DNA from 4 places in the Chryseobacterium sp. S90 genome. Region 2 is predicted to be linked to each of the others. Evidence: riboswitches for the same ligand, from Rfam matches in the RefSeq annotation. Region 2 holds a riboswitch; each other region holds the start of a gene.

Region 1 (7,404 bases), on a different contig from region 2:
ATCGTAAGCTCCTGCCACTTCTGTAGAAACTTCACCCAGCCAGCCAGCTTCCTGATTGACTCCTGTATATATTTTCATAAAATCGACTCCGGGAAGTTTTACATATTTCCCACTTCTGTCTACGGCCCAGGAAATATCAATATTGGAAGCTTCATCATTATTCGGAGCATTATCAGCATATCCGAAATCATATGATTTCCCTACCCAATAGGATCCGTCCCCGTTCTGATCATAAAAATTATTTGCCAGCCTTGTTCCGGAAAATCCGTAAGAACTATCGGTAAACCATAAAGGATAATAGCTTTGTGCATGGAAGGTATTTTTTGTTTTAAAACCCTGATTCCCCAGATTGTCGCTCCATTTTATATATTCTACATCGGTTTGCCAGAATTCGGTTCCGGGTACGGGAGTTTTATTTTCGTCAGGCTTATGATAGGTGATACTGTAATCTCTTACGGTTGCGTTTTTAAAATATTCGCTGCCTGCAATTTCATACCATTCATCATTATCAGGTTTTCCGTTTTTGTTTCTGTCGTAGGCTACCATAATAATTCCCGGTTCACAAGAGCCGGAACGCTGATCAGCAGCATCATTTCCAAAGAATGCATTTCCCAGCACTTTAAAATCTCTTCCATTCAGATTGGGAATGGTATGATCAAAACCGAAAATCACATATCCGCCATATCCGCCCAGGCTGATCATAGTAGAATTACCTCCCACCAATGACTCATTTGCTTTCTGAAGCATATTTGCAGCTGTATTTCCAGGTAAATATTCCGGAATCTCGTTCATGAACTGTCCTACAGCAGGACGGAACTCCAATACTTTAGCGATATATTTACTGTAAGGTGTTTTTTCTTTGGTAACGATAATTTTAGAGTGATAAACCTGTTCATTTCCTTTATTATTAATTTTTAAAGTCAAAGGATAAGCATCTGCCGTTGGACTGATAAATTCAAGTTCTGAATTCTGAGAGATAATAGAGTCATTGATACTCCATGTAACAGATCCTGAAGCATTGGTAGGAATACTCAACACCTTAAAACGCTCAATGGAATAAGAATCATCAAGACCATTAAAGGTAAACTCATCTGTGTCATCATGTTTACAGGCTATCGCACCTACCAGGAAACATGATAAAACCCCGGTTTTTAAATAAGTAAAGGTATTTCTGTTCATTTCTTAAAGTTTAATTATTTGTATAAAAAGGTGAAGTGAGCCGGAATATTTCCGCCCTCTGTTTTCCATTTAAAATGTCCGTTTTTATCAAAGCAATACACAAATCCAAGAGAAACATAATTTCTTGCATCTGTAATATAGATGTCTTCTGTGATTGGATTTACCGCAATTCCGTAAGGTGTTTTAATGGCAGTTTCGTATTCTTTATCAAAAATTCTGTTGGCAATGATCTGTTCTGTTTTTACATCAATGATTCCAAAGCTCTTTTTATAGCTGTGGGTGTTGTAATTGAATTCGTTTCCGTAGAAATAGAGTTTATCATTCACAATTGTCATTTCACTCACAGCGAGATGGAAATCTTTTTTAACCATTCCCGTTGCCGCATCTATAAGGTATAAGCTGGAAGGAATGTTATAGTAATCTCCTCTTGAGCTTACATACAGATCACCGTAATTGTCTTTTTTAATGTGATGAAGATTGATGGCAACATTTAACTTCTGGATTTCAGTAAAAGTATTCAGGTCAATTACTGAAACAGTATTATCATAATCGGGAGCTTTGTATCCTCCGGAATTAGCAACAAACAGTTTATTCCCTACAATTTCCATTTCTTCCGGCTGATACCCCACAACCACTTCACGCTGGATGGAAAGAGAAGTAGTATCAATTTCCACCACTTTTCCCTTAGGTGCTTTTGGATTGATTGCTACCGGACCTGCATAACTGCTGGCATATGCTTTCCCGTCTTTAAAGGTTAAATAACGACAGTTCTGTAAGGGAATAGAAGTAATACGTTTAGCCGTTTTAGCATCTAACACTTCAATTTTATTGGAAACATTGACTACGATATACAGTTTGCTTCCGTAAACTTTGATATCATTTCCTACATCTCCAAGCTCTTTTACCACATTGGGATTAATTTCTGCATAGATGTTTCTGTAATAGGTTCCTTTTGTATAATCAAAAAAGTCCAGTGTACATTTGTTGCTTCCCATATTCCCTTCGTTCAGCATATAGAATCCTTTTATTGCTGTATTTTCTGAAGGAAGTCCTTCCACTACTTCCTGACGGACGATGATATCATCTGTACGGCATGCAGTAAGAAAAGCTAAAGCAAGAAACAGAAAATAAAAGTTTAGTTTTCTCATAAGGTGAAGTTTAGGATAAGTTTAAAATTTCTTCCCGGCATCGGATAGTTGATTACTACATCATAATATTGATTGAAGATATTATTCATTTCAAGGCTTACTTTAAACTGATGATCCGCCCAGTTGAATTTCTTCTGAACAGAGAGATCATGAGTATACCAAGGCTGTACATAATTGTATTGAATATTATCCTGGTTCACATCATAGCGCTTTCCTACATACATTGCACTGTAATTGAAACTCCAGTCTTTATAATCGGCCATCAGTGCAAATGATCCGCTATGCCATGGTGTGTAAGGAATCTGATTTTTGTAAAATGTATCTTCAGGGTCTGTCATATCTCTTGCACTTTGATAGGTGTAAGAAAGTAATGGCCTCAGTTTTACTTTTCCCAACTGCATTTCTGCCTGAACATTTACGTCAGCACCAATGATTTCCACCAATCCAAGGTTCATCATCAGCCAGCGGAACATACTTCCGTTAGGAGCAGCGACAATTTTATCCTGTACTTTGTTGTAGTAGCCGTCTACTTTAGCATAAAAAGATTTAAAGAAATGATTGTTATAGTTTTTCTGGTAGGTAAATCCTACATCATACTGATTGGTAAATTCCGGCTTCAGATAAGTGTTTCCGATATTCGTGTAATATAAATCATTGAAAGTAGGCAGTCGGAAAATTCTTTTATAGAAAGCTCTGAGGGTAAGTTCAGGAATTATTTCAGGCTGGTAGCTCATAAATACAGCGGGTCTCCATTCTCTGCTATCTCCCGGTCTTTTGTTTTTTCTTACTTCTTCAAAGGTAAATGTGCCCAAAAGGCTTCCCAGAATTTTAAACCTGTTCCACTGGTAGGTTGTTGCCAAAGCGACTAATGTAGTATAACGTGTAGGATAAGAAAAGTTATCCAGATTGGCGTCCAGATTATTGTACTGAAAATCTCCACTCAGGCTCACATCCCAGTTGGGAGTAATTGAATAGATATTGGATGAAGAAAGATAAACTTCTCTTTGGATGTAGACATTATCCGTATACATAATAGATTGCGAACGAACGGTATCCATAAAATGGGTATAATCGTAGGCAAATTTTGCTTTCAGCTGTGTTTCAAATTTTGGGAACAGTTTTTTCCGAAGATTGGCCTGTACGAAATAATTTTCATCGGAAAGTCTCGCTCCTCTTCCTCCAAAACGGCCGTTCACAATAGGTGCCGGCATTCCGCGGTCTGAAATGTAACCGTAACCACGGATATTCCAGCTTCCATTATTCAAAGTTCCATTTAAAGAAGTTTCAAAACGTTTTGCCTTAATATCTGAATCCTGTCTTTTTGCGATCGTGTCATAAGCCTGCTGTCCGTCAGGATATTTCTTGGCATATCGAAATCTGTAAATTCCGTCACTTTGCATAAATTCTGCGCTGAAACTGGCTGAAACTCTGTCTGAAATTTTCTGCTCCAATCGGAATGACGGGTTGAAAAGATCAATGGAAGCACTTTTTGCTCTTATTACAAGATTGGTTCTCCTTATTCCCTTAAACACAGGAGTTTTAGGTTGTAAATAAATAGATCCGGACGAACCAAAATCTTTTGCCGGTTGGAAGATTTCACTTTTCTGCCCGTTGTATAATGATATCTCTTCAAGATCATCCAAAGAATACCTTCCCAGATCAACAAGACCGTTTTGGGCATTTCCCAGTTGAATTCCGTCGTAGAAGACTCCTACATGCTGGCTTCCGAGACTTCGGACGTTAATGGTTTTCAGCCCTCCTATTCCACCATAGTCTTTAATCTGAACTCCGGAGAAATACCGCAGCGCATCTGCTACAGAATGACTGTTCAGTCTTTCAAGTGCTTCCCCTTGGATGGTTTGTGCCGGAATGATTTCTTTAAAATTTTTTTTGTAGAGACTGATCACCTTGATGGATTCTTCCTTCAGCGTATCATTTTTCTTTTTTTGGGAATATAAAAGCTGAGATGTCATCACCAGTATTGTGAAAACAGCTTTATAAATTGTAGAAGTAATTAGTTTTGCCGCCATTAGCTCATTTAGGATAATGATGACGCTAATGGTATAAGAAAACAATGACAAAGCACAGCTGTCACTGCACAGAATCATTGATGTCCTAAGCTTTATTCCACGAAAGCGTCAAACGATTATTTTCTGGCAGGTCTTCTGACTTACTCCATTTTTGAAATCCTTCCCATTAAAAAACAGTGGATATATTCTTCAAAAATCTTGGTGTGGAGCTTACAGCAGCGGGTCTGTCCCGGATTTTCACCGGATTCCCTTTTAAGAGCTTTTTATGGCTCACCAAATTTCGGGCAAAGATAAAAAATTATTCCTAACCCCCAATTAAATTCATGATTCATAAACAATTAAAGCTCCCGAAGGAGCTTTAACATTATTAAAAAGGGGTTTATTTTAAATTCCAATATTCAGGAAAATACTGAATCTGGATTTTGCTTCAATATCACCACCTGCCAAATGGGTATACATAGGAAGCATGAGTTCACTTCCCAGACTCAGTTTTTTATAAGAAGCTTCAAATCCCAGTTTGCCATACAAAGCACTTCCCGCAGTATTGGGCAGCGCTTCATCAAACTGTTTATTCTGTGCATACACTTCTCCCTGCACTCCGGTTTTTACAGAAAAGATTGACTTTTCGTTTCCGGCAACCTGATAAAATCCTGTCGCAGCATAGTTCCACTGGTTTCCGAAACGGTAATTTTTCTTATTTTCCGTTTTGATCGTATAATCTGTATTGACCAATACAGCCACTTTATTCTTTTGAAATTTATAATTCAAAGCCGCCTGATAATCCCAGCTTCCGGTTCCCAATTGAAAACTCGGATTAACTCCGGATGCACCTTTTTCATCAAATTTCCCCAAAGGAATTTTCACTCCCAAGCCTCCGCTTATGTGATGGAAATTATCTTTAGAATTCATCAGCTGGTAAATTCCCATCAGATTCAGATCTCCGATTCCATTGATTTTGATATCTCCCTGCATGGTTTTCTTTTCATGGAAATGAAAGGGCAGGCTTGCATAAACACTCAGTTTTTTAGTCAAGGGAATTTTCCCCCAAAGCTGTAAAGTATTGAAGTATTGATCTTGTGTAAGGTCTTTTACAAATAAATTCTCCTTTGCTTTGTAATGTTGTGCAAAGTATTTGATTCCGATAAACTGTGGATTGAGTAAAGATTCAAATCCGGAAGATCCGTTACCAGCTGCACAGCCGCAAGCATCACAATCATCGTCAAAATCAAATCTGCTAAAGCTTTCCGGTGCAATATACACGCTGTCTCTAATCACATTGGCCTGGTTCAGGCTAAATACCATTAAACTTAGTATTGCTATAATCTTCTTCATGTTTTCTATAAATTATTCTGCAAATTTTGGATTGGAGATAAAACTTTTATCTGATAATGTTTTCAGGAATGCAATGATGGATTGTTTTTCCTGGCTGTTCATGGCAATTCCCGTATGGCCATTCTGTTTCAGCTGAGGATCGAGATTGGGATTATCTTCTACCTGATCTGAATAAAAATTGAGCACCGCTTCTAAGGTGTAAAATCTTCCGTCATGCATATAAGGCGCTGTATATTCTACATTTCGCAAGCTTGGAACACGAAATTTCATCCAGTCAACCTGATTGAGAGAAACTCTGTACCGTCCGGCGTCTTTGAACTCCGTATTGTAATACATTCCTGTATTTCTGAAACTCTCATCCGTAAACAGTTCTCCGCTATGACAGGAAGCACATTTCTGCCCGAACAAAGCCATTCCCTGAGATTCCGCTGAAGTCAATTGTTCTTTTCCCTGCTTGAATCTGTCGTATTTTGAATCTGCAGAAATTAAAGAAGCCATAAACTGTGATAATGCTTTTAAAATTCTTTCGCCAGTAATGGTTTCATCTCCATATGCTTCTCTGAAGAGCTTTTTATACTTCTGATCATCTTTTATCTTTGAAATAGCATCCGGTATGGAGCTGTCCATTTCATTGACATCTGTAATAGGACTGATCGGCTGTTCATTAAGGTTGTGAATCACTCCGTCCCACATATATCTTTTCAAAAAAGCCATATTCTGAATGGGCGGTGCATTTCGGATTCCTATTCTATCATCTACTCCATGACTTACGGTATGCCCGTGATGGGTGAATGCATTTTCCTGAATATGGCAGAACCCGCATGAAATAGTATTATTCCTGGAAAGTCTCCCTTCATAGAATAATTTTCTTCCCAGCTCTACTCCATTTTTAGTTACCGGATTGATTGATTTATCAAAAGTCATTTCCGGAAAATAAGAAGGAAACTGCAGATTGTACGCTTCATCTTTTTCCAACGGCTGGATCACCTCATCAGAACAGGAAATACAACTCAGGAACAATACAAGCAGAACCAATATCGTTTTAACAAAAACATTAATCATTGTGAACGTGGTCTACTTTAAACATTTTTGTAAGATTATTGGTAACGTCTACCAGATGTTGGTTTGAACCCATCAGCATATCATTGGTTGTGGTAAGTACAAGAGCCTTATCTCCGCTCAAAAACTGATTCAGATCTGCAAGAATATGAACAGAAGGGCGAATTTGTGACGTTACTCTTGCTGTCGTTGGAAGGTTCAATGTGATTTCACGGTATAGATCAGCCTGCTCATTAGCCACAACATTTCCCATGTTTCCGGTATGGTTCATAAATTCCTTGGAAGGAGCATCATTTCCATATTTCCCTTCCAGTTTTACAAAAACATAACCGGCAGCCCATGACCATGTCAATCCTTTCTGCTTGGCTCTTGTCCAGAATTCAGCTTGTCCGTCCTGTCCCAGCAAGTAGGCTTTCTGGCTGATTCCCAATCCGAATTTTATTTTTTTATAATTGTTTTTCGGAACTCCGTCAAGGTTAAGGTAGATGATTCCGGCTACCGCATCGGCCTGATCTACGATAAAAGCACCTTTATCAGGATTGTTTTCATTGTACTTAAATTCATTTCCGCCTTCGTCAATCAATGTGATATTGCTAATGATATATTTTAAAGCAGAAAAATTATGCTTTTGTCCTTGGGAAGAAGTCTGGACCGTC
Region 2 (7,404 bases):
TTCGGATTGGAAGCTTATCTGGAACCTAAAACCATTCTTGCCTGATAATAAAATCCTCAAAGTCTGTGATTAGCGGGCTTTGAGGATTTAATCAATAGGTAATTCATCATTGATCCTAAAAAAGTTTTGTAAGTTTGAAAAAGAATCCATCAAGAAAAAACCGTCTGAGCCATGAGCGAAAATAATATTCCCTTACCTATCAATTACTCCTGTCATTTTTCAGAATTCAGGGAAGGAGAACAGTTTGCAAGAATCCATAGTCTGGGGCTGGTCCTTTCCGGGGAAATGGAACTGAATGACGGAATCACAAAGACAATATTTAAAGAAGGTGAACTTTATTCTGCCAGAAAAAACCGTCTCCTGAAGTTTGCAAAATACCCACCTAAAAACGGGGAAATAAGAACGGTAACCATCTATTTTGATGAAGCTATCTTACGTGATTTCAGCCGTGAATATGGTTATCAGGCAGAGAAGAAAGACAATACTCCGGCTTTTATAAAACCGGATCAAAAGGCATTAACTTCTTTTATGTATTCTTTATTTGCGTATGAAGAGCTTCCTGCTTCTACAGAACTTCTGCGACTCAAACAGAAAGAAGCATTACTTCTGATGCTGAGCGATGATCCGGGTCTTAAGGATATTTTATTTGATTTCTCTGAGCCTTACAAAATAGATATTGAAACTTTTATGAACAAAAACTTTCATTTCAATGTCAATGTAGAGCGGTTTGCTTATTTGACAGGGAGAAGCCTGTCTGCCTTTAAAAGAGATTTTCAAAAGATATTTGGGATACCTCCAAGACAATGGCTGCAGCTTAGACGATTAAAGGAAGCTCATTTTCTGCTTACCCAAAAAGGAAGATCGGTTTCTGATATTTATCTGGATCTGGGCTTTGAAAATTTATCTCATTTCTCATTTGCATTTAAAAAGCAGTTTGGCTATCCACCGAGTTCATTACAGGCAAAATAACCTAGACTTCATCTAAAAAAATGTGAGGATCACTAAAATAACAGATCGTGCCATGAAAATCATAACACGATCTGAATTATTGAATCTAATTATTTTAAAGTTTTTTAAAGTGCATATTCTACGGAGGCTTCCTTAGCGGCTGCCACCATTGCTATTAAAGCTTTTTCTGTTTCTTCCCAGTGTCTTGTTTTCAGCCCGCAGTCAGGATTTACCCAAAGCTGATTGGCCGGAATGACGTTCTGGGCTTTTCTCAACAATTCAATCATTTCTTCTTTGGACGGAACTCTTGGGGAATGGATATCGTATACTCCCGGGCCGATTTCGTTCGGATATCTGAAGTCTGCAAAAGCATTCAGCAGTTCCATCTGAGAACGGGAACATTCTATGGTAATCACATCAGCATCCATATCAGCAATATTTTCAATAATATCATTGAATTCCGAATAGCACATATGGGTATGAATCTGTGTAGCATCTTCCACTCCGCTTGCTGAAATTCTGAAAGCTTCTACAGCCCATTTCAGGTAATTCTGCCAGTCTGTTTTCCGTAATGGAAGTCCTTCTCTTATTGCAGGCTCATCAATCTGAATGATTCTGATTCCAGCTTTTTCAAGATCCACAACTTCATCACGGATGGCCAGAGCAATTTGTTTACATGTCTCTGAACGAGGCTGATCGTCACGTACAAAAGACCATTGTAAAATTGTAACGGGGCCTGTAAGCATTCCTTTTACCCATTTTTCAGTCTGGGATTGTGCATATTGAGACCAATATACCGTCATCGGAGTTGGGCGGGAAACATCACCGAAGATTACAGGAGGTTTTACACAACGGCTTCCATAGCTCTGTACCCAGCCATTTTTCGTAAATACAAAGCCTTCCAGTTGTTCCCCGAAATATTCCACCATATCGTTACGCTCAAATTCCCCGTGAACCAATACATCTATTCCTATTTCTTCCTGCCAGTTGATGGTTCTCTGGGTTTCTTCCTTCAGTAAAGTATCATACTGCTCTGCCGTAAGCTCTCCTTTCTTGAATTTTGCTCTCCAGCTTCTTACCTCCGTGGTCTGTGGAAATGACCCGATGGTTGTTGTTGGAAATAAAGGAAGCTGAAGGACTTTCTGCTGTTCTTCTTTACGGATTTTGAAGGTATTGATCCTTTGTGCATCTTTTTCAGTAACAGCATTCGCTCTTTTCTTGACCTCATCATTATGAATAAGCGCAGATGTTCTTCTGCTTGCAATTGCTTTTTTATTTTCTTCAAAAGAGGCAAGAATCTGTTCATTTCCTGTTCCGGATGCCAGTTCTTTAAGTGTTACGACTTCGGCCACTTTTTGTTTTGCAAAAGCCAGCCAGTTTTTAATTTCCGGATTAAGAGTGATTTCAAAATCCAGATCACACGGTGAATGAAGTAATGAAGAGGAAGGAGCGATTAAAACTCTTTCAGATCCCAATTTCTCAACTGCTTTTCTGATGAAAGACAAAGATTTTTCAAAATCATTTTTCCAGATATTTCTTCCGTCAACTACTCCTAATGAAAGGCTTAAGCTTTCCGGAATACCATTCAGGATTTCATCCAACTGTTCCGGGTTTCTTACAAGATCCAGGTGCAATACATTCACAGGTAGTGATGCCGCAAGTGATTCGTTATCATTTAATCCTTCAAAATAAGTAGCCACAATGAATTTCAGTTTCGGGAAACGTTTTCTTATTTCGGTGTAAACAAAATAATAGGTTTCTTTGGCTTTCTCCGTTAAATCCAACGCTAGAAAAGGTTCATCAAACTGAATCCATTCTGCTCCCTGCTCCTGAAGTTTGGTTAAAATTTCAATATATACGGAAAGAAGATTTCCAGCCAGATCCAGCTTATCAAATCCTTCTTCTTTTTCTTTTCCTAACAGAAGATAAGAAACCAGCCCGATAATTACCGGTTTTGCATTGATTCCCGCTTGTTTTGCTCCTGCAAATTCATTGAAAATTTTATCTGAACTCAGTTTAAACTGCTGATTTTTATAAAACTCGGGAACGATATAATGATAATTGGTATCAAACCATTTTGTCATTTCCATTGCAGTGATATCCAATCCTTCTTTCTGGTATCCTCTTGCCATAGCAAAGTAAAGATCCAGCTCAGAGTTGTTTTTTTTAAGCACTACTTCATGATAACGTGTAGGAATTGCTCCCACCACAAGGCTCATATCCAATACCTGATCATAGTATGAAAAATCATTACATGGAATAAGGTCTATTCCTGCTTCTTTCTGAATGTTCCAGTTTTGGTTACAGATCGTTCTGCCTGTATTCAGAAGTTCTTCCAAAAGGATCTTACCTGACCAATATTGCTCGCAGGCTTTTTTGAGTTCTCTTTTGCTACCAATACGCGGATAGCCCAGAATGTGAGTTTGCATTTTTAAACTTTTTAATTAAACTTAATGGTAAAGTCCTTTTAAAATGCTTCGGAATGTTTTTACGGATAAAAATTTCAGGGATCACGATATAACAAACAATACAACTTCCCTCACAGAGAAAATGTATACATCCGATATATCATCTGTATGACCCAAAAGCTTCAGACCGCGAAAGCATTGTCAATTCAGTAAAGGCAGGTCTCCTGACTTGTAACGGTTTCCGTCATCCTTCCCGCTTTTGGCAGTGGATATGCAAGGACAGAAACCTTTGGCATGTTACTTACAGTTGCGCGACAGCTCGTGATTCTCACACGATTCCCTATTAATCTACGTTAAGTAAAACCTTTCCTGTTTGATGAAGTATCTCTAAGGAACTGTACTTTTAACGATGACAATAACCATCATTAAAAGTTTTTAATTTTGTGTAAAATTAACAATACAGAATAAACACACAATCAAATACAATTAATTAAGCAAAATAATCTTTTAAAATCATCAATAAAAGCATATAATTCTTTACATTTGACTGTTTTTATAATCTAAAAGAATATTATTCTGTGGAACAACTTGATGATAAGGATGTACAGCTGCTTAGGCTGCTCCAGAAAAATGCAAAACTGACCGTTAAAGAGCTTGCAAAGGAAGTGAACCTCTCCACTTCACCGGTTTTTGAAAGAGTAAAAAGATTGGAACAGGAAGGATTTGTGAAAAGATATGCTGCTGTTCTTGATGCTGAAAAGCTCAACCGTGGATTTACGGTTTTCTGTCAGATCAAGCTGAAAATTCACGACAGATCTATAGGCTATGACTTTGTGAAAGAAATTTTAGAAATTGAAGAAGTGGCGGAATGTTACAATATTTCCGGAGATTTTGATTTCCTTCTGAAAGTTCAGGTACGGGATATGAAACATTATCAGGATTTTGTGTTTAACAAACTGGGATCTGTAGATTCTATCGGGAGTACCCACAGTACGTTTGTTATGGCTGAGGTAAAAAACAATCATGGACTGACCATTTAAATAATGGAAAAACAGAGAATTGAAAATAGAAGATGATACTTAAGTTAAACCATGTTATTTCAATTCTCTGCCTTCCAGTTCATTAATTTCCTTTAAAGTCCGGGCTTCTTTTTTGTATGAATGCCCCGATTCCTTCATTATGATCTTCTGTTGTAAACAATTCCCCAAATAAAGCGGCTTCCTGCTTCAATCCGTCTGTGATATGCAGTTCAAATCCGGTATTTAGCGACTGTTTCGCTTTTGCAACGGCTACAGGTCCTCTTGCAGCAATTGTTTCTGCCAATTTTTGAGCTTCGTTCAGCAACTCTTCGGGAGCGAAAACATGATTGACAAAACCAAAGTCTTTACAGGCCTCCGCGGAATAAAATTCTCCGGAGAAAACCATTTCCCTTGCTTTGTATAATCCAATAGCTCTCGGAAGACGCTGGGTTCCGCCAAAACAAGGCAATAATCCTAATGTCACTTCAGGGAGTCCAAATTTTGCTTTTCCACTGGCAAGAATAATATCACAGGATAATGCCAATTCGCAACCTCCTCCCAACGCAAAGCCATTTACAGCGGCTATCACCGCAAACGGAAGTTCTTCAATAGCGTTAAAAGCTGTCTGCGCAACAATTGAAAACGCCTCTGCTTCTTCGGGAGTCATCTGCTGCATCGCTTTAATATCAGCCCCTGCAACAAAAGCTTTTTCTCCGGAACCGGTAATGATTAATACTCTGATATTTTTATCTGATTTTACCTGGTTAGCAAATGATTTCAGCTCCTTTAAAACCTGTTCATTCAAAGCATTTAAGGCCTGCGGACGGTTAATCGTCAGTGTTCCGATGTGACCGTTTTGTTGATATAGTAATGTTTCAAAAGTCATTTTTAGTTGATAGTTGATAGTTGATAGTTGATAGTTGATAGTTGAAAATTATTAAAAAGTGTTCACAGACAGTATTTTATATTCTGTTCAAATTTTTAAAGACCTCTGTTTAGAAATTGAATAATACTTGAAAAGTCTATTTTTCCGTTTCCGGATTCGCTCCACATTCTGTATAAATTCAATGCCGTATTGCCGAGAGGTGTGGATGTTTTGGTTTCCAATCCCGCTTCTGCAGCAAGGCCCAGATCTTTTGTCATCAGGTCTACTGCAAAACCTCCGGAGTAATTACGGGAAGCCGGAGCATTTTCCATCACACCCGGATAAGGATTATACACATCTAAAGACCAGTTTTTTCCGGAACTCTTCTGCATAATCTCACTTAAAATCTGAGGATTAAGACCATGTTTCACCCCAAGATTGATGGCTTCTGAAGTTCCGATCATATGAATGGCCAGCAGCATATTATTGCATATCTTGGCAACCTGTCCCGCCCCGGATTCTCCCGCATGGAATATATTCTGTCCCATACACTTGAGTATCGGCCGGGCTTTTTCATAGTCTTCCTGTTTACCACCAACAATAAAGGTGAGTGTCCCTGCCTGAGCTCCGGCAGTTCCTCCGGAAACAGGTGCATCTATCATCCTGCAGCCTTTTGAAACAGCAAGTTCAGCAACTGTACGGGCTGTAACTGCATCAATAGTACTGCTGTCAATCAATAATGTGTTTGGTTTCAGACTGCTTATAAACTCTTCTGAATAAAGATCAGCTACGTGTTTTCCTGAAGGCAGCATCGAAATCACAACATCTGCGCCCTTAGAGGCTTCTACAGCAGATTCGGCAGTCTGCCCTCCTTCTGAAACCAGTATTTTCAAAGCTTCTTCTGAAAGATCAAAGCCTATCACATGATGGCCTTTTTTGATCAGGTTAACGGCCATTGGACCACCCATATTTCCTAATCCTATGAATGCTATATTTGACATAATTTCTTAGTTTAAAGTTTAAAGTTGAGCGTTCAAAGCGTAATACTTAAATCTCCATTCTCAATTTTTCATTCTCCATTTTCAGTTCTTTAAAATAGGAATCTATCCATTCTTCTGTAATATCTTCCCATGTTGCGGGATGCCATTTCGGAGACATATCTTTGTCTACCAATAATGCTCTTACTCCTTCTGCAAAATCAGGGTGAATGCAGCATTGGCAGGATAGATTCAGTTCAGATTGAAAAACCTCCTCAAGGCTTAAATCTTTACCTTGTTTCAGTTGTCTGAAAATAATGTACGCTGAACTTGGAGATCCGGCTTCAAAGCTTTTCACACCGTTATTGATCCATTCATCTTTATCATTATAACTGATTAATATTTTCTTGAAATCTTCCAGAGAATCTACGCCTTCAAACTGTTTGATAAAAGGCTTATGTAATGCTGCCTGAGACTGAGGAATAATGACCTCTTTTGAAATATTTTCCAGGATATGGGAAACGGTTTTATGAGAGGTTCCATTCCAATCTGCCTGCTGAAGGGAATTCAGAATAGTTTCTTTTGAAGAGGATTCTATGTAATAATCTGCCAATCCTAAGAATTTACAATCTGAACCATCCAATCTTGCGCCTGTTAATCCTAAATAAACTCCATAAGCAGAAGGCATTTTATTCAAAAACCAGGTTCCTCCTACATCTGGGTACAGACCAATTGTAATTTCGGGCATTGCCAGTTTACTTTTTTCGGTAACAATTCGGTGTGAAGCACCCACCATTAAACCAATTCCTCCACCCATGACGATTCCGTGTCCCCAGACGATAACAGGTTTCGGATAGGTATGGATGGCATAGTCTACTTCGTATTCTTTTGAAAAGAAGTCGAAACAATCCTGTGGAACTTTTGTATCGTCTATTGCACGCTGTGCAATAATAGCATCATGTAACTTTCTCACATCACCTCCTGCACATAATGCTTTTTCTCCGGCTCCCTGAAGGAATATACAGACTACTTCATCAGAGGTTTTCCATTCTTCCAAAACGGCTTTCAGTTCTTCTATCATTTCCAATGACAGCGAATTGAGGGTTTTCTCTGAATTCAGGGTAATAATTCCGACCTTATTTTTTATTTCTGTTATAATTACACTCATGATATTTAATTAAAAATTG
Region 3 (7,404 bases), on a different contig from region 2:
ATGATATTGTGTGATCCTGTTTCTGCGAAAGTAATAAAATTGGTGGAGATTACTTGTATGATTAGGTTTTTCCTCGGAAGAGAGTAATAAAAAAAGAGCGGTAAAAACCGCCCTCCACAAGATTTTATCTAACAAAATATATTACATATAAACACAACCGCATCCGGTTTCCCATTCCTGGCAAAGACGCATCGGTTCATTACAGCCAGGGTTGCCACCGCCACCACCGGAAACTCTGTAACAAGTACCATCGTTGCAATAGTATGAACCTACTGTTGGAGGACAATTACCATCCATGTCACATAAAGCATAAGGAGTGTCACCACCACTTATCAGCACAAGCTGGCTTCTCTTTAGTTTTTTTAAATTTTTCATAGTAATAATCTTTAATTTGTTGATTACTAATATATAGAAAAATTAGCACACCGACAAGTGTTTTAAATAACAGAGATTAAATATTTTATAATAATATCTTTTGATCAGGTTTATTCCACATCTAAAGTCATAAAAAGAGCAATCTCGTCCGGATTATTGTATAATCTTGTGTTCAGCCCGGTAATATTGAATCCCATTCTTCTGTAAAACTGAATAGCCGGATAGTTGGTATTCTGTGTTTCCAGTTCAATGACTCTGCAGTTTAATCTACGGGCTTCCTTAATGACACTTTTAATCAGCATAATTCCGATTCCCTGCCGTCTGTGCTTTTCGTCAATCAGTATGTTTTCTATGTATAGGCTGTTGTTCCAAGTTCTGTGCTCACAGATGATCCAGCCTGCAAGATCTTCACCAATGAATGCTCCAAAAGAATTTTCCTGTTCTATAAGACTATTAAGTTCTTCAAATTCTTCAGAAGTAGTCTCCCAGTTTTTAGTATAAGGTAAAGACTTTTCTTTTAAGTTAAACTCGAAAGAACCTCCAAACTCAATAGAGGAAACCGAATAAATTCTGTCCGTTGTATAGCCGTTATGTCCCCAGTTTATACTTGGATCGGCGGTTAGTTTTTGTAATTTTCTTATTTCCACATCAAATGTTTTAAACTTATTGAATTTCAGTACAGATTTCTACCAGGTAATTATTGGGATCTTTGATGTAAGCTGTTTTTTGTCCCCAAGGTTTTACAGCAATATCTTCATACAGTTCAGCGCCATTTTTTATTCCTTTTTCCACCAAAGCTTCTACATCATCAGTAACAAATCCCAGTTCCATTCCAAAAGGTTTGTCTTCCGTTTTTGAAGTTAAGAAACCTTTTTTAATATTAGAACCTGCAAGGTTTACAGCAGCAAATGACAGAGTGGTTTCTCCGGTCAGCAGTTCTCCATAATCTTTTTCAGGAGTGATGAATTTTATTCCAGAACCGAAGGTGTTTTTATAAAAGTTCATAGACTGTTCTACATCTTCCACGTACAGAATGACATATTTGAATTTGATAATAGTATTGAATTAAAATGGTTTATTTTTTATTTAAAATATATTCCTCATCCACCATGAGTTCTACATGAGGACCCCGTAAAGGATATTCTTTAAAGCTTCCGAAGTGTCCGAAATGAAAAGGATATTTCTGAGTAAGCTGCCGCACTTTACTTCCAAAAGAATTGATATCAACCTTTTGAACAGATTCCATTTTCTGTCTGCCATTGGTGAAAAAGAGCATCAGATTACAATGATCTTTAAAATCGAAATCATTATAGTAAAATACATTGAGATTTTCTTCTTTACCTATCCGCGCTAAATCATCAATAAGACTTTGTTTGTATTGCAGAGGCAGATTACAATCAATTCTGGCAGCGTAATTTTCTGCATTGCTTTTCCTGAAGTCAGAACCAACCATCTGAATGAAACGGTGTTCTATATTTTTGAATTCTTCTTTTTCCGGAGCATAACTTTTGCTGGATTGGATGGTAAAAGGAATACTGGAATCTATCAATTCAGCATGTTCGCGAATCAACAGTTCTTCTATTTCTTTTGCCATTTGAAAATGAAAATCAAAGAGCTGATAATCTCCGATATTGATGATCAGCTGGTTTTCATTGATATTCAAGTGCAGATAAGTTTTTTTGAAATGCTCTTTCAATGTTGCCAGCTTTCCGATAAAATCATCCATATTTTCTACCTGAACTCTTGCTGCCAGTTCTGCTGGATTATCAGCATGTCCGCCATATCCCGGATAAAATTTGAAGAATTTAAAGTCATATAAATCATTTGGAAATTTGAAATACCAGTATACGCCTAAAATCATGGAAGATTGATTGATGAATTGTACAATAATCAAAATTAAATAAAATTTCACACTCCAAAACTTTCAAAACCCTTAAATTTGTTGTCAATAAAAATTTACTTGGATGCTTAGGAACATTTCAATTGCGGCAGCTACTTTTTTGTCCGTAGTTACAATCAATGCACAGAAGAACAAAAATACCCAACTGGAAAGACCCAAATTAGTTGTAGGTCTGGTAGTAGATCAGATGCGTTGGGACTATTTATACCGTTTTTATGGTAAATATGGAAATGACGGTTTCAAAAGACTTTTGAATACAGGATATTCTTTAAATAATGTACACATTCCTTATGTTCCTACCATTACAGCTTTGGGACACACGTGTATCTACACAGGTTCAGTACCGGCTATTCACGGAATTGCAGGAAACGACTGGACAGATAAAGAAACCGGGAAAGGAGTTTACTGTACTGCAGACGAGAGCGTTCAGCCAGTGGGAACAACCAATGTAAAAACCGGAAGCCATTCTCCAAAAAATCTTTGGTCTACTACGGTGACTGACGAATTGAGATTAGCAACCAACTTCCAGGGAAAAGTAATCGGAGTTTCTTTGAAAGACCGTGCTTCTATTCTTCCTGCAGGGCATACTCCAAACGGAGCTTTCTGGTTTGATGACAGCACAGGAAATTTCATTACAAGTACATGGTATATGAATGATCTTCCTCAATGGGTAAAATCATTCAACTCTCAGAATCTTCCTGAAAAATTAGTAGCCAACGGTTGGAACACCTTACTTCCAATCAATCAATATACGGAAAGTGCACCGGACAATTCTTCTTGGGAAGGACTGCTGGGAAGTGCAAAAACACCTACTTTCCCCTACAGTAATTTAGCAAAGGATTATCAGGCTAAAAAAGATAATATCCGTTATACACCTTTTGGGAATACGCTGACATTGAAGTTGGCAGAAGCTTCTGTAGAAGGTGAAAAACTGGGTGGAGATAATATCACAGACTTCTTAGCGATCAACCTTGCATCTACTGATTATGCAGGTCATAAGTTCGGACCGAATTCTATTGAGGTAGAAGATGTTTATATCAGATTAGATCAGGATTTAGCAGAATTCTTCAATTATCTGGATGCTAAAGTAGGAAAAGGTGAGTATACGGTTTTCCTTTCTGCAGACCACGGTGGAGCGCATTCTGTAGGATTCCTTAAAGAGCATAAAATCCCGACAGGTTTCTTTGGTGAAGATGCAGAAAAAAATCTGAACCAAAAACTGAAAGATAAATTTGGAGCTGATAAACTGATCAATGCGATTGATAACTATCAGATTTATTTTGACAGAAAAGTATTGGCTGACAGTAAGCTTGAATTGGATGATGTAAGAAACTTTGCTGTAAAAGAAATTGAGAAAGATCCTACGGTTTTATATGCAGTTTCTGTAGATAAAGTTCAGGAGGCAAGTATTCCGGAACCCATCAAACAAAGAATTATCAACGGGATCAACAGACAGAGAAGTGGAGATATCCAGTTGATTTCTCATGATTCTATGCTTCCTCCATATTCAAAAACAGGAACTACCCACAGTGTTTGGAATTCTTATGATTCACATATTCCATTGATCTTTATGGGTTGGGGAGTTAAGCAGGGAGAAAGTAACAAAGCTTATCACATGACAGATATTGCACCTACGGTATCTTCCCTATTGAAAATTCAGTTTCCAAGTGGAAATGTAGGAAACCCAATTACAGAAGTTATTGGTAAATAATTGCATACGATTATTCTATGATACATGGCTGCTTTCAACCGAAAGCAGCTTTTTTTGTGAGTTATTGCTTCAAATTTTCAATCTGATACACTCTCATCTCACTTTTTGGCAAATACATATAAAAAACTATCTTTGCAAAAATTTTGGTTTCCAGTATTTTGGAATGAAAAGGGAATCGGGTGTAACTCCCGGACTGTCCCCGCAACTGTAAATCGCAATAAAAGTTTCTGCAAACAGCCACTGTCTAAAACGGGAAGGAGCAGAATGCGAAAGTCAGGAGACCTGCCGGAATTATAATAAAAAAACATATTGCTTTCGGAGGAAAAGTAAAAGAGTATGGATATAAAAAGATCTTTAGTACTGCTTTTTTCATCTTATGGCTGTTTTCTTTTTGGACAAGAGAAAACCATTGACACTATTTATGTCTTCGACAACCAGATGAATAGGGTGAAACTTTTTCATCCCGTAAAAATAATTTCGGCAGAAGAGGCCGAGAAAAACTCCAGTAATCTTTCTGAACTTCTGAGATTTCAGTCACAGGTATTTATCAAAGAAAATGGCCGTGGAGCTGTTTCTTCACCTTCTTTCAGAGGAACTACTGCCCAGCAGACCGCCTTTGTATGGAATGGGATTAATATCAACTCCAGCTTCTTAGGACAGGGAGATATCAATAATATTGCTTTGTTCGGATATGACCAGATCGGTATAAAAGCCGGCGGAGGAAGTGTAGTCTATGGAAGTGGTGCTATCGGGGGAAGTATTCACCTTAATAATACGCTTGATTTTAATAAAGGCTTCCATGGTTCTTTATTTTCTGAAGTTGCTTCTTTTAATACCTATAATAATTTTGTAAAAGGTTCTTACAGCAATGATAAGTTCAGTTTTAAAGCTTCAGGAAATTATTCTGTAAGCGAAAATAATTATGAGGTAAGTGATCTGAATTACATCAACAGAAATGGGAATTATTACAATACAACCTTCAATGTAGGAGCATCCTATAAATTGACGGATGATCATAAAATTTCGTGGCAGAGCCAGTTCTTTGATTCTTCACAACATTATCCAGTGTATGAAGAAACGGGAACAAAAACAAAATATAAAACACAAAGTATAAGAAGCCTTCTTTCCTGGGACTGGAATAAAACAAAGTTCAGCAACTCTTTTAAAGCTGCTTATACAGAAGAAAATTTTCAGTATTTCGGTTTGCTAAACCTGCCTAAATCCAGTGGCGGAACAGGGAAAAATTACATCTTTAAAAATGATTTCAATTACTTCCTGAATTCTAAGTGGAATTTTAATATTATCGGAGAATTTCAGATCAATAAAGGAGAAGGATATGCGAGCGGAATATCCAATGTCAGCAGAAATGTTGGTTCCGTTTCCGGATTGTTGAGGTATTTTGCAACTAAAAACCTGCGTTTTGAAGGTGGATTCAAGAAAGATTTTGTAGAGGATGTGAAGTCACCGTTTATGTATTCATTCTCCGGAAAATGGAGTGCTGCAAAATGGTATGATGTAAGCGTTAATGTGTCAAAAAACTTCAGATATCCGTCATTTAATGATATTTATTATGAACCGGGAGGAAATAAAGAGCTGAGACCGGAAACCTCTACTCAGGTAGATATGACTAATGAGTTCAAAGTAGGGGATTTCAGACTTACTTTGTCTCCGTATTATATGAACATTACAGATCTTATTGCATGGCTTCCTACGGCCAAAGGATACTGGCAGGCATTCAATGTCAATAAAGTTGAATCTTTCGGATTAGAATCTCAGCTGTCTTTTAGTAAACAATTGGGTAATCATAAATTCAGAGCGAATGCAGGATATTATTATGCAAGATCCATTGATAAAGAAACGCAGCTTCAGAGGCCTTATGTGCCTATGCATAGAGGAAGTGCCAATATAGATTATGAATACAGTTTCTTTAAGTTTTTTGCACAGGGATTACTGAATGGTGTTACCTATACCACAAGTGATGAAAAGAGATCAGATGCCATAGATCCTTATTTTCTTTTGAATATGGGTGTTTCAGCAACTTTAGCGAAAAAATATACCTTAGGATTTAAAGTGAATAATGTAACAAATACCTACTATAAAACGGTTTCTTTTTATCCTTTACCGAAAAGAAATTATAGTGTATATGCAGCAATAAATTTTTAATAAATTAAAATTGAATAAATTATGAAAATAACTAAACTTTTAACTGTACTATTTGCAGTAGTGTTATTATTTAACATGTCTTCATGTACAAGCGATTCCGCTGAATTTGAAGTTTCTCCGATTACTTACCAGAACGGGTATTTCATAGCTAATGAAGGTAACTTCAACAGTCAGGGGGCTAAAGTAACATTCCTGACAAGAGATCTGAGCCTGAAGCAGGATGATGTATATGGTTATAATAACAATAAAGAAATTCTGGGTGATGTTCTTCAGACCATTGGTCTTAACGGAAATAAGGCTTATCTTGTGATAAATAACTCAAACAAAATTGTTGTAGTAGACCGTTATACATTTAAAAAGCTAGCCGTAATTACGGATCAGATTGATAATCCAAGAGGAATTACTTTTGCTAATGGCTTTATCTATGTTTCCAACCTGAACTTCTCTACGAATGCAACAAGCGTAACCAAATATAAAGCTTCTGACAATTCATTTGTAAGCAAAATCACTATGACAGGTGGGGCTGATAAAACAGTAGAAGCAGGTGGAAATGTTTTTGTACAGAATGCTACGTCAGGATTCGGAAATATGATTACCTATATCAATACTTCTAATGACAGTAAGACTGAAATTACGGTTCCGAATGGTAAAATTAACAGTACTATTTCATACAAATCTAATGTTTACACAGTTTCTTCAACAACTGCAAATTCTTATGTCTATAAAATTTCAAGCACAGGAGCAATAACTCCGGTAGTAACACTGACAGGAATTCCAAACGCTACAAACCTTCAGATTGATAATGATAAGATCTACTTCAGTTCTGCAGATAAAGTATATACAACAAGTTTAGCTACACCAACCGTTCCTACAGCTCCATTGTTGACAGCTGCAGATGGTGGCCCTTATTTTACGCTTTATGGATTTAATGTTATTGATGGAAGAATCTTCGCGTCAGATGTTAAGCAATTTACAGCAGAAAGCGAAATGGTAATATATTCAGCAACTACGGGTAGCAAAATGAGTTCTCTTAAAACAGGAGGTCTTGGTGCTAACGGTACTTTTCTGAATCCATAATACTTCACAGTATAAAAAATAATTTTTTTATTTTTCCATTTTTTTTTTTTTTTTCGCGCTGCTTGGAAAAAAACCCGGCTGTTTTTTTTTTCGGGGGAGAAAAAAAAAATGGTGGGGGGAGGAAACCCCCCCCCGCGATTTTTATTATTTATCAATTGAATTATAGTGTCAGTCCCAG
Region 4 (7,404 bases), on a different contig from region 2:
ATACTTAATAAGCTGAAAAGGATTGCCGGAATTAAGCTTCCGATGACCATCATGGCTGCCAATACTTTATCAAGCCCCTGGTCATCCATATAGAATCTGATTTCATTGGCACCAGGAAAGTCTGTATCCATCCCGAAAAGACCGAATAATACAAATACTCCGATAATGCTTCCTACAGCCATCAATACGAAGAATCCTCCTACGATATACTTGAATACATTCCAAACTCCGCTTCCTGCGTTGTTGATGTAAGGCTTGTTTTCGTTGTATATTTCTCCGACCCTCTGAGTAGATTCATTGGCAAACTGAACCAATTTATTAGACTCATTCTTAAGATTGTCGAAGTTCATAGGCTTTCCCTGCATTTTCAGGAAATCTGCCGCTGTTTCAGCTTTTGGAAGTACAATCCAAAGGATTACATATAAAAGACCGATCAATGAAGAAGAGATTGCAGCAGTGAAAATTCCTAAGACGAAAATTCCCAGCCAGATGGCTCTCATGGTAGTAATATCCATTCCTACATATTGAGCTAAACCTGCGCAAACACCTGCTACTTTTTGTTTTTCCGGATCACGGAACAGTTGTTTCTTATCGGTATAATTGTTTCCTGAATAGTTCTTTCTGGTAGATGTTTTTTCAGAAAAATAAGCCTCTTCCTGTTCTTCAATTTTTTCCGGGCTTCCGATCTGTGCGATTACCTTTTCTACATCGGTATCGTTGATCACTTCGCGTTTTCCCAGAGAATCTTTGAATATCTCCACCATTCTTATTTCTATGTCATGCATTACCTCATCTGCCTCAGAAGCATCCAGTGAGCTTCTCAGTGCGTTCAGGTAATCGCTGAGCTTTATATATGCGTGTTCTTCTATTGTAAAAGAAAAACCTGCGAGTCCTATTGAGAGTGTCTTGTTCATAGCTTTGTTTTTTAATTTTGTTGAGTGATGTGGTTTACTGAGGCTGTCAGCTCATTCCATGTGTTTTGAAGTTCATCCAGGAAAAGTTTTCCTTTTTCTGTGATCTGATAATATTTTCTGGGTGGCCCTCCTGTAGATTCTTCCCATCTGTAAGAGAGAAACTCTCCGTTTTTAAGTCTTGTAAGAAGAGGGTAGAGGGTTCCTTCCACTACATCCAGTTTTCCTTTTTTCAGTTCGTCAATTAGATCAGAAACATACATTTCGCGATTATTGATGAGACTTAGAATACAGAATTCCAGAATTCCTTTTCGCATTTGCGCTTTGGTATTTTCGGTATTCATCTTTGATAAGTTTTGTTAATTAGTTATATAATTTTCGAAGTTCGGAACCTAGCTAGTTGTACCTATTTCGATTTTACATTACAAAGATATGTAAATAAAATGGTATTATGCAATACAAAGTAGTGGAATTTTTAAAATAAATAATGTAAAATATTGATAATCAATTGAATAATTTTTATTGAGAATTTTAAGAAAATGAATTTAAGTGAAAAATAGTTGAAAAGTTGTTAAAATTTTTGATGTGATTGAGAAAAATATTCAGAAACAATTCAGATTACCCATTACTAATTGCTCATTATTCATTAATTATTTTATTGCTCACTATTTCATCTAGCCCCGATAGCAGCGGTTACCCCACAGCAGATTGGCTTCTGGGTGGTGCGAGGAGTATGAGCGTATAGCGGGAAACAGCTTCTATCATTAAAGACTCTTTTATTTAATGGTTGTTAATTTGCTTCAGATCCTTACAGATAATAAGGCCGGGATTTTGAGATCGGTATTATGATTCGTATTTTTGTTAGGAAAAAAAACACCTAAATCTATTTACTATTACCATGAATTTATTAAATACGTATAGGCATTTATCGGCTTTTGTTTTACTTGGGCCTGCATGTTTCGGACAATATCAGTTTGAAGTAAAAAATGTATCAAATAAATATAACGCAATCATCCATATAGAAAATTGTAATGATGGCCAATGTGGGGGAAAAGGAACGGTAGAATTGTTTGACAATAATAACAGCAAGGTACAGAGTTTTGTTTCTGATAATCTTGTTTTAAATCCGGAACAGGGACAAAAATTGATTCCGGGGAAACTGATTCCTCTGACAAATGACCAGCGTTCAGTAATTATAGATGATTTTAATTTTGACGGAACCGAAGATATAGCGATAAGGAACGGAAATATGGGAAATTACAGTTCGGCTTCTTATGATGTGTATGTATTCAACAGTACAAGAATGGCATTTGTAAAAAGTGAAGAACTTACAGATCTGGGCTCAAGCGGCTTTGATTTTTTTGAAACAGATGCCAAACGCAAACGTCTTATTTCCTATGGTAAATCCGGATGCTGCAGGGTTTTCACAACAGAATATGCCGTTATTCCGAATAAAGGACTGGACAGGGTGCTTGAAAAAGAGGAAGATATGACCAATGAGGATCAGGTAAGGGTAGTAACCAAAGAAAAGATCAATAATAAATGGATTACCAAAACAAAGGTATATCCGGCAGATCAATATAACAGAAATAAAAAGTAAGATGAAAATTCAGAAAGAAATCGACTTTATCCTGGCAGTGGACGCCTTGAAAAATGTACAGAGAAGAAATTATAATGCTGATGATTCCCGAAGAGAGAACACAGCAGAACACTCCTGGCAGATTATTATTCTGGCTCAGGTTCTTTTTCCGTATGCTAAAAACCGCGCGGATATTGATCTGTTGAGAGTAATAAGAATGCTTTCTATTCATGATCTGGTAGAAATAGAAGCTGGTGATACTTTTATTTTTGATGAAAAAGCAATGGTAGGAAAGTTTGAGAGAGAGAAAGCATCTGCCCAAAAGATTTTCGGAATCCTGGACGAACCTTTGCGTACAGAGTTTTTCAATCTGTGGCTTGAGTTTGAAGAGGAAAAAACTCCTGATGCTATTTTTGCCTGTGGGATTGACAGAATTATGCCGTTTATCTTAAATTCTCATACTTCAGGAAAAAGCTGGACAGAAGCCGGAGTAACAGAAAGACAAATCCGAAATATGCTTGAAAATGCCATCAATAGAGCTTCGGACGAAATGGGAGAGGCTTTTGAACTGCTGTTGAACAGAAGTCTGGAAACGGAAAAAGTGGTGAAATAAAATGTAAAGAACATAGAATAAGCTTCGGGCGGCCTCTGGCCGCCCGAAGCTTTATTATTTATAGTATCTGGATTGGTTTCTTGAATTCATCAATCGCTACAAAAGTAAAATCACCCACAATGGCTTTTTCTCTTTCGTAGGAATACATCTGCTCGGTATAGATCTCAACATTTACTTTCATACTGGTTTTTCCCACGTAGGAAACTTTCCCGATCAGTTCTACAATAGTTCCGGCAGGAATAGGTTTTTTGAAATCGATCTTGTCACTGCTCACCGTTACCACTCTTTTTCTGGCAAATCGGGTGGCTGTAATAAAAGCTACTTCGTCCATCAGCTGCATGGCCGTACCACCAAAAAGGGTATCGTAATGATTGGTTGTGTTAGGGAAAACCGCTTTAAAGATTCTGGTTTCGGATGCTTCAATTCTTTCTTCTGTAGTCATATATCATTATTAATTAAAGCGAAATGAAAACGATATTAAAACAACAGAATAATGACAGGAACTTAGAGAACCCCTGAAACAATCCATCAGATCAATACAACTTCAAATCGCGAAAGTTATTTGTTTAAAGAAATAGGCAGGTCTCCTGACTTGTAACATCTTTTATCTCCTTCCCATGCCTCGCACAGTGGATCTTTGATAAAGATTTCAGTTACTTACAGTTGCGCGACAGTCCGTGATTTTCACACGGTTCCCTTTTAATCTGCAGTGATGCAGAACCAATTTCTGTGATGAATAAGCGTTAAAACTTTTCGGGTGCAAAAATAATGAATTTATTCCGGATTATGGTAAATAATCTGGCTGATTACTCTCCCTTTCTTGATCGTCCACAGTGTGGTGTATCTGTTTTCTCCTGAACCGTTTATCATGTATAAGAAAATATTGTCGGTATCCAGGGAGGTTACACCAATGTTCTCAAAATCCATTGTAGGCTGGAACATGTTTTTGATGGCTTCTCTTACAAAGACAGAACCTCTTCCGGGTTGTTGTACCCTGATCGATTTGATTTCAGTCATTCCTTCAGGAAGATCATTTCCGATTCCCCAGGGCTTTACTTTATCGATAGTCAGAAGTTTTCCTTCAGCATCTTTTTCCTTCTTACGATAGCCGGCGTTGGAAGGGTAGATATCAATTACTACTTTGCTTCTTTGGGCAGTAGGGACTTTCGGATCAGAATTATCTGTGAAAATAAGTGATTTTCCGTTTTTAGATTTGGAAGGAGTGTAGGCCGGAAGCTGATCTATATAAGCAATACGTTCTTTATTGACCATTCCTTCTTTATCAAGTGTTTCATGCCGTACAAACGGTTTATCATCATCCTGTTTTTCAGGATATTTGATCCAGATCCATTCTGTTTCTCCGGGAGCAGGTTTTACATAAACAAATACATCTCCTTTACGCATACGGATCTTGTCTACAATTTTCCTGTAATTGTCTTTATGAACCCGTACATTGGCATATCCTTCTTCAGCTTTTACCACTCCGAAAGGAACTTTATTCTGTCCTTTTACAAGGGCTAAAGAAAAAATACTCAAGGCCGATATATAGAATGCTTTGTTTATGAAAGTCATTATGAAATTTTTTTGATCCCCAAATATATAAATTAAATGCTTTTCGGAAGATAATTATACTGATGCAGTTCTTTAAAATCTTGTATTTGTTTCAAACAATGATAAGAAATAGGTTTTGACAGTGATATTCTCTTGAATGGATATGTTTTTTACTTGTATGATTTAAAAGTATTAAAAAAATACAATAATATGTAGTATAAATATCAGGTATGTTCTATAAAATCCCTATTTTTCAAGAGAATTTAAAAACTAATAAACATGACAAAAAAACTACTTTATGTATTCTCTTTTATTTTGGGGATTTCCAGCTTTCAGGCAGAAAACAAAATAGAAGCAGGATCAGAATCTTTATTTTACTGTGATACGAACGTTCCCACCGGTGTTCAGATGTCTGCTATAACCCTTACCTCCGGAACTGTTACATGGACTGCTGATCCGGATACCCCGAATAATTTTATCAGATACAGATTACCCGGAACTACTACCTGGATGGTAGCTACTCCTACACCGGGGCAAAATTCATTTACTATTACGAATCTGCAGCCTTGTACAGTTTATGAAGTGCAGGTAGCAAAAATATGCACTACTCAGGGAATGTGGTCAAACCCTATATTTTTTACAACAACACTGAATTACTGTTCTAGTGCCTCTACAGATACAAGTATGATGCATATTTCCAACGTTACAGTAACTTCTTCCGGGATAGCATCTCCAATGATAAGCGATTCCGGCTCTTCCAATTACACAGATTACAGAAGTGATCTGAGCCGTAGGGTAAAGTTTTATATCGGAAGTACAGGAAATAAACTTTCAGTAACCAATACCTGGACCGGTACTCCGGGTACGACAACTGTAACAGCATGGATAGATCTTAATGCCAACGGAATTTTTGAATCTACAGAAAGAGTTATGGTAGCAAATAATATCACTCAGGCTGCTCCGGCAGTTTCTGTTTTTACGATTCCAAGTCTGGCAGCGTTGACAACTTGTGGAGTAACCATGAGGGTTGTTACAAATCAAACAATGCCTGCAGATGCCTGTAGCACATTTACCTACGGAGAAGTTGAAGATTATGGCGTGGACTTGATAAATTTAACACTAGGAGTGGAAGAATCGGCGAAGTCTGTAAAACCGGAAATTTATCCTAATCCGGCATCTGATATTTTAAATATCTCCGGAATTTCAGAAGCTACCAATTATGAAATTTATAATGTTCTGGGGCAGAAAGCAGGTGAAGGAAAAGTTTCTGATCATAAAGTAAACCTTAGTCATTTATCCGAAGGAATTTATTTTATTCAATTGAAAGATAAAAACAGTGCAATCCGGTTAAAATTCATTAAGAAATAAAAATAAAAAAGAGAGAGTACCTTTTTGGTGCTCTCTCTTAGTATTTGCGTAAATGAGTTCATTCTTTAACTAATTTAAGATTAATTAAATTCTCTCAAGTTCATCCGCATTAATCGTTGTCTTGAAGGTTCCATAGTTGACAATTACCTTGTTTCTGGAAATCTTTTCAATGGTTCCCACACTGGTACTTCCCGTAATACGAACACGCTGTCCGATTTTCATCCAAATAGCACGGTCACTTTTACGCTGTTCTTCCAGTTTTTCATTGGTTTCTGCAATTTTTTCAATCACTTCCTCCTTTTTCAACTGTTGCGTAATTTTTCTCTTAACAACCTGCAGACGTTTTGTTTCATCCTTATCATGACCTAATTTCCTGAATTTCTCCTGCTCAAGAAGTTTTACAAAGTCTTTTACAACATCCTTCCTGGATTTTCCCTTTGTATAGCTGTCGATGAACGTTTCAATCTTATTCCCGAACTGAAGCTTACGGTGTTCCTCTTCATATAATTTCTGGAAATTGAACAGTTTCTGCTGAAGCTGGTCATTCAGTTTCTGAAGATTGTCACGCTTGTCTTCTACAGACTCTTTTCTTTCTGCAAGATCGGATTTCAGTTTTTCAACTTCAAATTTCTCCTGCTGCAGCTTTACAATAGTCTTGTCGAGGTTAACGATATCGTGCTCCACCTTTTTCTTGGCAGAATGAATTATAAATCTTGGAATTTTATTTTTTTCTGCAACTTCAAAAGTAAATGAACTTCCTGCCTGGCCTACTTCCAGTTTATACATCGGCTCCAGTGTTTCTTCATTGAAGAGCATTGCTGCATTCTGGGCGTTGGGAAGCTGTTCTATCACCAGTTTAATGTTGGTGTAGTGAGTCGTGATAATGGCGAAACTCTTTTTATCATAGAAAAACTCCATGAAACTCTCTGCCAGAGCACCTCCCAATTCCGGATCAGAGCCAGTACCAAATTCATCAATCAATAGAAGTGTATTGGCATCAGCCTCACGGATGATTCCGGACATTTTCTTCAATCTTGATGAATAGGTTGACAGGTGGTTTTCAATGGATTGGTTATCACCAATATCAGTCATTATCTTCTCAAAGAAAAACATTTCAGATTTGGGATGAACCGGAACCAGAATACCACTCTGAATCATCAGCTGTAATAGTCCTACCGTTTTCAGGGTAATTGATTTTCCACCGGCATTAGGCCCGGAAATACAAATGATTCTGTTATGTTCCGTTAAAGCAAGAGTCTGAGGGTGAATCGTTTTATTCTCTACTTTATTTCTCAGCCATAATAAGGGATGGTAGGCATCTTTAAGTTTCAATGTCTTGTGACGGTTGATCTTTGGAAGAATTCCGTTCACTAAATCGGCAA

What was found. A riboswitch is a leader RNA that binds a small molecule or an ion and turns the genes downstream of it on or off. The one in region 2 is predicted to bind cobalamin.
Region 1: another riboswitch for cobalamin. It lies ahead of ACLMCG_RS13855 (TonB-dependent receptor plug domain-containing protein); the one in region 2 lies ahead of metE (5-methyltetrahydropteroyltriglutamate--homocysteine S-methyltransferase).
Region 3: another riboswitch for cobalamin. It lies ahead of ACLMCG_RS08520 (TonB-dependent receptor plug domain-containing protein); the one in region 2 lies ahead of metE (5-methyltetrahydropteroyltriglutamate--homocysteine S-methyltransferase).
Region 4: another riboswitch for cobalamin. It lies ahead of ACLMCG_RS09215 (acyl-CoA thioesterase); the one in region 2 lies ahead of metE (5-methyltetrahydropteroyltriglutamate--homocysteine S-methyltransferase).

Annotation. Positions count from the first base shown of each region.
Region 1 covers NZ_JBLGCX010000004.1:411,710-419,113, reverse strand. Annotated here, with positions in the region: gene ACLMCG_RS13865 (cell surface protein) at 1-1,179, opposite strand, end outside; gene ACLMCG_RS13860 (YncE family protein) at 1,194-2,327, opposite strand; gene ACLMCG_RS13855 (TonB-dependent receptor plug domain-containing protein) at 2,324-4,357, opposite strand; cobalamin riboswitch at 4,465-4,650, opposite strand; gene ACLMCG_RS13850 (transporter) at 4,742-5,689, opposite strand; gene ACLMCG_RS13845 (cytochrome-c peroxidase) at 5,702-6,751, opposite strand; gene ACLMCG_RS13840 (MbnP family protein) at 6,744-7,404, opposite strand, start outside.
Region 2 covers NZ_JBLGCX010000001.1:849,124-856,527, forward strand. Annotated here, with positions in the region: gene ACLMCG_RS03915 (aldehyde dehydrogenase family protein) at 1-45, shown strand, start outside; gene ACLMCG_RS03920 (helix-turn-helix domain-containing protein) at 172-969, shown strand; gene metE (5-methyltetrahydropteroyltriglutamate--homocysteine S-methyltransferase) at 1,074-3,377, opposite strand; cobalamin riboswitch at 3,553-3,739, opposite strand; gene ACLMCG_RS03930 (Lrp/AsnC family transcriptional regulator) at 3,935-4,396, shown strand; gene ACLMCG_RS03935 (enoyl-CoA hydratase/isomerase family protein) at 4,479-5,261, opposite strand; gene mmsB (3-hydroxyisobutyrate dehydrogenase) at 5,357-6,241, opposite strand; gene ACLMCG_RS03945 (enoyl-CoA hydratase/isomerase family protein) at 6,288-7,385, opposite strand.
Region 3 covers NZ_JBLGCX010000002.1:166,689-174,092, forward strand. Annotated here, with positions in the region: gene ACLMCG_RS08495 (hypothetical protein) at 142-375, opposite strand; gene ACLMCG_RS08500 (GNAT family N-acetyltransferase) at 486-1,022, opposite strand; gene ACLMCG_RS08505 (VOC family protein) at 1,039-1,431, opposite strand; gene ACLMCG_RS08510 (hypothetical protein) at 1,451-2,236, opposite strand; gene pafA (alkaline phosphatase PafA) at 2,340-3,986, shown strand; cobalamin riboswitch at 4,114-4,291, shown strand; gene ACLMCG_RS08520 (TonB-dependent receptor plug domain-containing protein) at 4,323-6,149, shown strand; gene ACLMCG_RS08525 (YncE family protein) at 6,171-7,226, shown strand; gene ACLMCG_RS08530 (CCA tRNA nucleotidyltransferase) at 7,387-7,404, opposite strand, start outside.
Region 4 covers NZ_JBLGCX010000002.1:319,250-326,653, forward strand. Annotated here, with positions in the region: gene ACLMCG_RS09195 (PspC domain-containing protein) at 1-914, opposite strand, end outside; gene ACLMCG_RS09200 (PadR family transcriptional regulator) at 926-1,255, opposite strand; gene ACLMCG_RS09205 (XAC2610-related protein) at 1,810-2,511, shown strand; gene ACLMCG_RS09210 (HD domain-containing protein) at 2,513-3,103, shown strand; gene ACLMCG_RS09215 (acyl-CoA thioesterase) at 3,162-3,545, opposite strand; cobalamin riboswitch at 3,663-3,843, opposite strand; gene ACLMCG_RS09220 (hypothetical protein) at 3,878-4,675, opposite strand; gene ACLMCG_RS09225 (GEVED domain-containing protein) at 4,934-6,022, shown strand; gene ACLMCG_RS09230 (endonuclease MutS2) at 6,107-7,404, opposite strand, start outside.